4 regions of the Streptomyces sp. NPDC018263 genome follow, and region 1 is predicted to be linked to each of the others. Evidence: riboswitches for the same ligand, from Rfam matches in the RefSeq annotation. Region 1 holds a riboswitch; each other region holds the start of a gene.
The links. A riboswitch is a leader RNA that binds a small molecule or an ion and turns the genes downstream of it on or off. The one in region 1 is predicted to bind cyclic di-AMP.
Positions count from the first base shown of each region.

Region 1 (2,190 bases):
GGCTGACCGACACCCGCCGGATCGAGGACGTCGTCCTGATGCGGTACGAGCCCACCGCCCCCGGCACCGGCCCGCTGGACACCGCCGCCGACCGGCACTGGCTGCGCACCGCCTGCGAGCTGGCCGCGCTCTGCCCGCCCTCGGACACGGCCTTCAGCGTCGGCGCGGTCGTCGTCGCGGCGGACGGCACCGAGCTGGCGCGCGGCCACTCCCGCGAGGGCGGCGATCCGGTGGTCCACGCCGAGGAGGCCGCGCTCGCCAAGCTGGACCCGGCCGACCCGCGGCTGCCCGGCGCCACCGTCTACAGCAGCCTGGAGCCCTGCGCCCACCGCGCCTCCCGGCCCGTGCCGTGCGCCGGGCTGATCCTCGCGGCGGGGGTACGCCGGGTGGTCACCGCCTGGCGCGAGCCGGACACCTTCGTCACCGCGGCCGACGGCTCGGGGGTGCTCGCCGCGGGGGGCGTTCAGGTGGTGACGGTGCCCGAGTGCGCCGCTCTCGCACAGGAGCCGAACGCTCACCTTCCGCACTGAGGCCCACGTCACGGCGGGGTGTGTGCGCCGCGTCCCGCGGATGACGTATGCTTGAGACACAACGACGCGGGGTGGAGCAGCTCGGTAGCTCGCTGGGCTCATAACCCAGAGGTCGCAGGTTCAAATCCTGTCCCCGCTACTGAAGACTCAGGGCCGGAATCCAGTAAACGGATTCCGGCCCTGAGTGTTTTCCGGCCCCGAGTTGCTCCGGGGGCGGCTGGTGTTTTTGAGTCACCAGCAAAACTCCTGTGACTCCTGAAGCGCGGTCAACTCGCCCTCTTCGTACCGTTCCTGACCGATAAGCACCCCGTCGGATCGTCAAACGATCAAGCTGGACGGGCTTGGAATCCAGTGCGCGTGTCTATTAACGTTCGATAACGCAGCGCGGTCGTTACAGCCGTCAGCAGAGACGGCGCCGTGCGCACACGCCGAATCCCGCAAGGGAACCGGGGACCCACCACTCTGGGGTGAATCGCGTCCCGATCCGCCGTGCACCACTCTCGGAGCACGCCGGGTTTACGCGCGTAGGAGACCTTCCTGCTCCGAACCCGTCAGCTAACCCGGTAGGCGGAGGAGGGAAAGGAGTGCGCCCGCGTGGCGTCCAACCGGCCTGCCCCACAAGCCCCGTTCGCGCCGGACGCGAGTGAGCCCTTTGCCTACGGCGCCCCTCGTGCCGAGGACGGCGCGTGGGAGGAATGGAACCCCACCGAGGAGTCTCTACCCGCCGTACGCGGCCGGCACCGCGTGGCCAAGCAGCGCGGCGGCGGACTCGCCCGCAGCTCCACCGTCCTCGGCGTCGGTGTCATCGCCGCCGTCGGCGCGGGTGGCATGGCGAGCGCCAACACCGGCAAGCCGCCCGTGTCCATCGCGCTGCCCGACCTGCCCTCCGTGGACTCCCTGATCGACGGGCACCACGCGGAGGCGCCCGCCGCCTCCCTCGCCGGGGTCGCCACCGCCACGGCCACCGCCGCGAGCGACGACTCCACCGCCGACGCGGGCGAGGCGCTGCGCAGCCGGATCATGGCCCAGGCCGAGCGGCAGCAGACCAAGGCCGACAGCCGGGCCACCGCGGCGGCCGTCGCCAAGGCCGACCAGCAGGCCGCCGACGCCGCCGCCAAGGCCGCGAAGGAAGCCTCCGAGAAGGCCGCGGCGGCCAAGGAGAAGGCCGAGGCCGACGCCGAGAGGAAGGCCGAGGCCGACCGGCTCGCCGCGCTGGCCAAGCAGTACACGCTGCCGACCTCCTCGTACACGATCACCTCGGCCTTCGGGCAGGCCGGCTCGATGTGGTCCTCCGGGTACCACACGGGGCTCGACTTCGCGGCGCCCACCGGCACGCTGATCAAGGCGATCCACAGCGGCACGATCACCGAGGCCGGCTGGGCCGGGGCGTACGGCTACCGCACGATCCTCACCCTCGACGACGGCACCGAGCTGTGGTTCTGCCACCAGTCCTCGATCAGCGTCAGCGCGGGGCAGAAGGTGTCCACCGGCGAGGTCATCGGCCGGGTCGGCGCCACCGGCAACGTCACCGGGCCGCACCTGCACCTGGAGGTCCACCCCGGCGGCCAGCCCACCGGCATCGACCCCGGCGCCTGGCTGCGGGGCAAGGGGCTCACCCCCTGAGGGGTCCCCGCCGGGCTTGACCGGGTCCTTGCCCCGG
Region 1 covers NZ_JBVHFA010000003.1:678,201-680,390, forward strand. The annotation lists gene ACZ3HQ_RS12385 (dihydrofolate reductase family protein) at 1-530, shown strand, start outside; tRNA gene ACZ3HQ_RS12390 (tRNA-Met) at 596-669, shown strand; cyclic di-AMP (ydaO/yuaA leader) riboswitch at 947-1,115, shown strand; gene ACZ3HQ_RS12395 (M23 family metallopeptidase) at 1,125-2,153, shown strand.

Region 2 (2,190 bases), on a different contig from region 1:
GGACGGCGTCTCCCGGCTGCGGCTGACCGCGCGCGCGGACCTGTCGGAGGCGGACATCGAACGGGCCGTACGGGTCATCACCGCCGTTCGGCCCTGCTGAGGCCCGGAAAAACCCCGTCAAATACGGTCTCGCGTCGCAGAGTTCACCCCGTTGAGCGACAGATGTCCGCGTATCTGGGGGGTTGGTTCACCGGACCGCTTCCGTGATGGCAGGCTGGCGTGCAGGCACCAGAGCGGGATCATGCCCGACCTCCGCCCCGCGTCGCCGCGCGGCCCGTGGGAGGACGGCGGGCGCACCCGTGGGAAAGGGACGACTTCGCCATGGCAGACCATCTGGAAGCATCCGTCACTCTGCCGAGCGATCCCGCCTCGGTCCGCACGGCCAGGTCCTACGTGGTGGGCACGCTGGCGAGCTGGGGGCTCCCCGCGGACGACGAGGTCACCGACACCGTGCGCCTCATCGTCTCCGAACTGGCCACCAACGCCGTCCAGCACACCCTGGGCCAGTCGCCCACCTTCACCGTGGACGTCGTACTGGCCCGTGACGAGCTGCTGCTCATCGGGGTGACGGACAGCCACCCGAGGATGCCGAAGAGACTTCCGGCCGCCGTCGCCCAGGACAACGGGCGCGGTATGGCCATCATCCGGTGCCTCACCGTCGAGTGCGGCGGCAAGCTGCGCGTCCGCCCGACCCGCGAGGGCGGCAAGACGGTCTTCGTCGAGCTGCCCTGGTGCGTGCCGAGCCAGCCGCGGCCCGCCACGGCCTGCCCGGAGCCCTCTCCGGCCCGCTGAGAGCCCATTGAGGGCCGACTGAGGGCCCCGGTGGGCCCCGGTGGGCGCCGGGAGCGGCCTCGGGGCGCGCGTACGCCCGTTGAGGCCGTCCCCGGCCGTGTCCCGCCGGACCTAGTTGACCCGGCCGTACCAGACGCTCTTGGTCCAGATCTTCTGGAGCCGCACCACGTCCCCGGTCTTCGGCGCGTGCCAGATCTTGCCCTTACCGGCGTAGATGCCGACGTGGTAGACGCTGGAACCCGAGTGGAAGAACACCAGGTCACCGGCCTTGCGGCGGCCCGAGGAGATGTGGTGCGTCTTGTTGTACTGCTGGGCTGCCGTGCGCGGCAGCTTCTTGCCGGCCTTCTTGAACGAGTACAGCGTCAGGCCCGAGCAGTCGAAGCGGCCCGGCCCGGTGGCTCCGTAGCGGTAGGGGGCGCCCTTCTTGGACGCCGCGACCTTCAGTGCCTTCGACGCGGTGGTCGCGGCGGAGGCGTCGGTGGCCAGACCCGGCACCATGATCGAGCCGCCCACGGCGGCCAGGGTGAGGGCCGAGGCGGTGCCGGCCCGAGCCATCAGCGACGGGACACGATTGAGCGCAGTCATGCGCAACCCTTCGTCAGCCGCCTGTGAAGGATGACCTGTCGGATTCGGGCTGGCGAAGTTGCCCGGCCGTGTCACCACGGCTTCACCCCAAGGGCTGCTCGGCACGATCGTCCGCGACTCGCGGACATCCGTCCCGGCGACCCGGCTTGCTCGGGTCCTCCACTCCTGCCGATGCACTTCTGTCGACCGGTCATCCGGGTGGCGGCAGGACTCGGCGTCCGCCCGGATGCGCCCCGCCGTTGTGGCGGGGTCTTGTCGTCAGTCAGGGATCTTGGCCCACTCCTGTCCGAAAATCCCAATGGAACCGGGGGTTTGTGGTGTTACTCACCACTCACCCGTTCGGGTGGACAGGGGTGTGTCCGAGCCGCCGTCAACTCCCCTCCACGGCCCCGGACCTGGGCTTCGGTCGCCGCGCTGCGGCCCGCAGGGGGCTTCGCGCGCAAGTCGGCGGGCCCGGAAACGGGCCCGGAGATACACCGGTCGGCGGTAGCACGTTCGGCCTGTTTCGGCTCGGCGGACGACACGCCGGGCCCCGTCCGGCCGTAGGCGGTGTCCGGGTCAGCCGACACCGTCGGGCGGGAGCGCGACGCGCGCGGTGCGGCGCTCCCCGTCCAGCACCCGCAGGGCGTGTGCCAGCGTGCGCCCGTGCAGCTCCCGTTCGCCCCGTCCGTGCATCAGTGCGAGCGCGTCGCGGAGCGCGGCCGCCGTGCGGACCAGCGCCTGCGCGGCCCTGAGGGCCCGGTACGTGTCCCCGTGCCGGGCCGGGTTGGCCCGGCCCAGCAGGTCGGCCGCCTCCAGGTAACGGTCGATCAG
Region 2 covers NZ_JBVHFA010000010.1:106,201-108,390, forward strand. The annotation lists gene ACZ3HQ_RS27505 (8-amino-7-oxononanoate synthase) at 1-100, shown strand, start outside; gene ACZ3HQ_RS27510 (ATP-binding protein) at 322-792, shown strand; gene ACZ3HQ_RS27515 (C40 family peptidase) at 904-1,377, opposite strand; cyclic di-AMP (ydaO/yuaA leader) riboswitch at 1,381-1,563, opposite strand; gene ACZ3HQ_RS27520 (hypothetical protein) at 1,936-2,190, opposite strand, start outside.
Region 2: another riboswitch for cyclic di-AMP. It lies ahead of ACZ3HQ_RS27515 (C40 family peptidase); the one in region 1 lies ahead of ACZ3HQ_RS12395 (M23 family metallopeptidase).

Region 3 (2,190 bases), on a different contig from region 1:
GGAAATCGCCGGTGAGCACCGCGACCGAGTTGCCCCAGCGGGTGTTGGCGCTGTCCACGCCGCGCCGCACGGCCGCCTCGTCCATGACGTCGTCGTGGTAGAGCGTGGCCAGGTGGGTCAGCTCCACGACGACGGCCGAGGGCACGATGCGCGGGGCGTGCCGGTCGCCGAACTGGGCGGCCAGCAGCACGAGCAGCGGACGGAACCGCTTGCCGCCGGCCCGCACCAGGTGCTGGGCGGACCCGGTGATGAAGGGGACGTCGCTCTTGGTGGCCTCTAGCAGGCCCGCCTCGACAGCCGCCAGTCCGGCCTGGACATCGGCTTCCAGTGCCTGGTCCCGCACGCTCAGCCCGAACGGCCCGACGACGGTCACGAGGTTCTCCTGTCTGCTGGTGTCTGCTGGCGACTTCACGGCTTGTCGATAGGTCGCTGCCATCAGTCAAGGCAGCGTATCCGGTCCTCTTTCGATCACCGATCGCACCCACCGGTCCAGCTCGTGAGGTATCGGATTTCGTCCGTCATGTACCGAATGGGTGGACAACGGCCGGTGCAGGGGGATTCGGTCGGGCGATCCGACACCACGGGGGTCACACCGGGCCAACGAGCGGGAGGGTCCGAGAGGTTCCGTCTGCGGGGGACCGACACTCCCTAATACCCACAGACGGCTCAAATGCACATAATCCCCCATGTCTGATTTTGCGTATTTTGCGATTCCGTGAGTTGGCTCACGCGGACCGCCCTGACGCGCCTACCCCCCAAAGCCCCCCTCTCACCCCCTTCTTACCGTGCGCGGTACGGAAGTTGAGGATTGGCGGACGCAAAGGATCAAGTAGGCCATTTGGGACAGACCAAGGTCAACTAGCGCTTTGGGTGAATCCACTACTTGTTCCGGACATGTGCGGTCGCATACGTTCCCGCCCTGTCAGGCGAACGCCGAATCCTGCCGCGCCTGGCACACCCACTCACGAACTCATTCGTACGGCAGGAGCGGGGGACCCAGGTAAGCCGCCGGACCGGTGCGACCCATGTCGCGCCGGGACGGCTCGGGGTGAAGCCGAAATCGTCCCCGGTGTCCGACGGGCACCGGGGACGACGCGGCCGGGCACCTCCCCGCCCGAACCCGACAGCTCACCTCGCAGGCGACGGAGAGGAAACACCGACATGTCTGCTGCTGCTCAGCCGCGCCGTGCCCGCACCAAGCGCCTCGTCCGCACGCTCGCCGTCGCCGGTACCGGTGCCGCGATGTTCGCGCTCCCCCTCATCGGCGCCACCAGCGCCTCCGCCGCCCCGGCCGCCAAGCCCGCCGCCGCCTCCGCCGTGTACCCGAACAACCTCGACGGCTGGATCCGCCAGTCCCTGGCGATCATGGCCGAGAAGGGCATCCCGGGCACCTACAACGGCATCCACCGCAACGTGATGCGCGAGTCCTCGGGCAACCCGCTGGCCATCAACAACTGGGACATCAACGCCATCAACGGCACCCCGTCCAAGGGCCTGCTCCAGGTGATCGACCCGACCTTCCGCACGTACCACGTCGCCGGCACGTCCTTCGACCCGTACAACCCGGTCGCCAACATCACCGCCGCCTGCAACTACGCGTACCACCGCTACGGCTCGATCGACAACGTCAACGGCCCGTACTAAGCCGGTACAGCCGCCGAACCACGCCCCCGTCGCACGCCTCGCGCGTGCGGCGGGGGCCGTCGGCGTCAGCGGGGGAACAGGCGCTCCAGGACGACGGCCACCCCGTCGTCCTCGTTGGAGAGGGTCACCTCGTCGGCCACCGCCCTCAGTTCCGGGTGGGCGCCGGCCATGGCGACGCCGTGGGCCGCCCACTGGAACATCGGGATGTCGTTCGGCATGTCCCCGAAGGCCACCGTGTCCGCGCGGCCGAGGCCCAGGTGCTCGGCGGCCAGCGCCAGCCCGGTCGCCTTGGTGATGCCGCAGGGCTGGAGTTCCACCGTGCCGGGTCCCGACATGGTGACCGTGGCCAGCGAGCCGACGACCGAGCGGGCGGTGGCCGCCAGTTCGTCGTCGGACAGCCGGTCGTGGCGCAGCAGCACCTTGCTGATCGGCGCCCGCCAGAGCTGCTCGCGCCGCTCCACCCGTACGGCCGGCAGGGTCGGGTGCGGCATGCGGTAGCCGGCCTCGATCAGGGTGAGCCCGTCCACACCGTCCTGGTCGGCGGCC
Region 3 covers NZ_JBVHFA010000001.1:975,723-977,912, forward strand. The annotation lists gene ACZ3HQ_RS04605 (polyprenyl synthetase family protein) at 1-373, opposite strand, end outside; cyclic di-AMP (ydaO/yuaA leader) riboswitch at 958-1,157, shown strand; gene ACZ3HQ_RS04610 (transglycosylase SLT domain-containing protein) at 1,162-1,644, shown strand; gene ACZ3HQ_RS04615 (HAD family hydrolase) at 1,710-2,190, opposite strand, start outside.
Region 3: another riboswitch for cyclic di-AMP. It lies ahead of ACZ3HQ_RS04610 (transglycosylase SLT domain-containing protein); the one in region 1 lies ahead of ACZ3HQ_RS12395 (M23 family metallopeptidase).

Region 4 (2,190 bases), on a different contig from region 1:
GTCACCGTCACGCAGCTCGATGGCCTCGAAGGCACCGGTGGAGGCGCCGGACGGGACGGCGGCACGACCCGTGCTGCCGTCGTCGAGGCCGACCTCGACCTCGACCGTGGGGTTGCCTCGGGAGTCCAGGATTTCCCGAGCTACGACGACGTCGATGGACGGCACGAGCATCTCCTTCATGGATGTGACGCGATGGGTGCGGGGCGTGCGCGGGTGGCACGCCTTGCGTCTAGAGCCTAACCGTCCCAGGGGCGTCGGCCGTCGACCGACCGCCTCGTGGACGGGGTGGGACAGGGAGACCGTACCCATTGTTCCCGCCCGGAACAAAGGGTTCTGGGCAAAGGCTGCGGGCGGGGAGGCGGGCCGGTCGGGGAACGCGCACCGCCCCGGCGCGCGGGGGGAACGCGCACCGGGGCGGGGGGTCCGTCAGGGGACCGGAAGCTCGGAGGCCGGACGGTTCGGGGGCCGGGCCGCCGAGCGGGTCGCGGTTACTTCAGGTGGAGCATCTGGCCGGGGAAGATGAAGTCGGCCTTCTCGACGATGTCCTTGTTCAGGTCGAACAGCTTCTTCCAGCCGCCCTGGACCTTGTGCTTGGCGGCGATGGAGCTGAGCGTGTCGCCCTTGACGACCTTGTACTCGCCGTCGCCCTTCTTGACCTTGCCGCCGGTCGGCGTGGTGACGGTCTTGCTCGCGTCCGGACGCTCGGTGGAGCGGGAGGCGGCCTGGTCGTCGGCGGTGCGCTCGGAGGTGTCGGCCGCGGCCTTGTCCTCCGACGTGGTGTCCGTGGAGGGAGCCGGGCTCGCCGGAGCGGCGGAACCGCTGTACGGCGTGCTGGACAGACCCGTGCCGCAGACCGGCCAGGCGCCCTTGCCCTGGGCGGAGAGCACCTTCTCGGCGACGGTGATCTGCTGCTCCTTGCTCGCCTTGTCGGCGGTGGAGGCGTACTGCGTGCCGCCGTACGCGGCCCAGGTGGAGGCGGAGAACTGGAGCCCGCCGTAGTAACCGTTGCCGGTGTTGATGGACCAGTTGCCGCCCGACTCGCACTGGGCGACGGCGTCCCACTCGGAACCGGTGGCGGCGGAGGCGCTGCCCGACGCCATCACCGGGCCCGCGACGGCCGCGCCGGCGACACCGGCGAGCGCGAGGACACGGACGGTCTTGGACGGGCGACGGTGCTTGCCCTTGCTGGAGAACAGCATGGATCGATCCCCTCACCGACGCCTGCGAGGTGAGCTGTCGGGTTCGGGCCGGTTGAGTTGCCCGGCCACCCCTCCCCGGTACTTCCGGAAGGCGTGGCTCCACCCCAAGCCCGTCCCGGTGTCAGTCACCGGTTCGGGCACCTACCTTGGGTCCCCCGCTCCTGCCTACGGCGCTTGACGCGACGGTTGTCCCCGACGGCCGCTGGCAGGATTCGGCGTTGCGGCCACGGGTGCTCGTGGTGACGAGCGGTCCCGACCGTAGACATGCCGCGCGGCGAAATTCAAAGACGATCAGGTCTTCTGAGAGTCATCCCACACTTTCGCCAAATAGGACATATAAGAATATAGCGGGGCGTCAAATGCCGCTGTGCGCCGTCTGTTCGCCCTATTCGCCCGGCACTTCGAGGGTCTGACCCGGGTCGACATGGTTCGGGTTCGCGCCGATGGCCTGCTTGTTCGCGGAGTACAGGGCCTCCCAGCCGCCGTCCACGTCCAGAGAGTCGGCGATGGACCCGAGCGTGTCACCGGCGCGGACGGTGTAGGTGCCCGGAGAGGCGGTGGCGTGGCGGCCCGTGCCGGCCGTGTGCTGACCCTCCGTCACGCTCTCGTCGGCGTTGCCGCCCCGGTGACGGCCGCCGCCGAGGTCGCCGGTGTCGACGAGGCTCCAGGAGCCGCCGTCCTCCCAGGACTCGTCGTCCTCCGCCGCGGGGGCACTGGAGGGCGAACCGCCGTCCTTGTAGCCGGGGTCGGCGGCCGGGGGCGCGGACGCGTCGGAGCGGGAGGCGCCGGCGTCCTTCCCGGCGTCGACGGAGGCGTCCTTCTCGCCGGCGCTCGGGGACGGCTTGCCGGTCTCCTTGGCGGAGGAGTCGGACAAGTCGGACGGCGGGGAGGAATTGCCCAGTCCGGACGAGTCGGAACCATCGGACGAAGCACCCGCGTCGGGAGCCTCGCTCGACTTGCCGGCGTCCTTGTCCGAGCCGCCCTGGCCGGC
Region 4 covers NZ_JBVHFA010000005.1:466,087-468,276, reverse strand. The annotation lists gene eno (phosphopyruvate hydratase) at 1-165, opposite strand, end outside; gene ACZ3HQ_RS17725 (transglycosylase family protein) at 489-1,199, opposite strand; cyclic di-AMP (ydaO/yuaA leader) riboswitch at 1,204-1,382, opposite strand; gene ACZ3HQ_RS17720 (transglycosylase family protein) at 1,585-2,190, opposite strand, start outside.
Region 4: another riboswitch for cyclic di-AMP. It lies ahead of ACZ3HQ_RS17725 (transglycosylase family protein); the one in region 1 lies ahead of ACZ3HQ_RS12395 (M23 family metallopeptidase).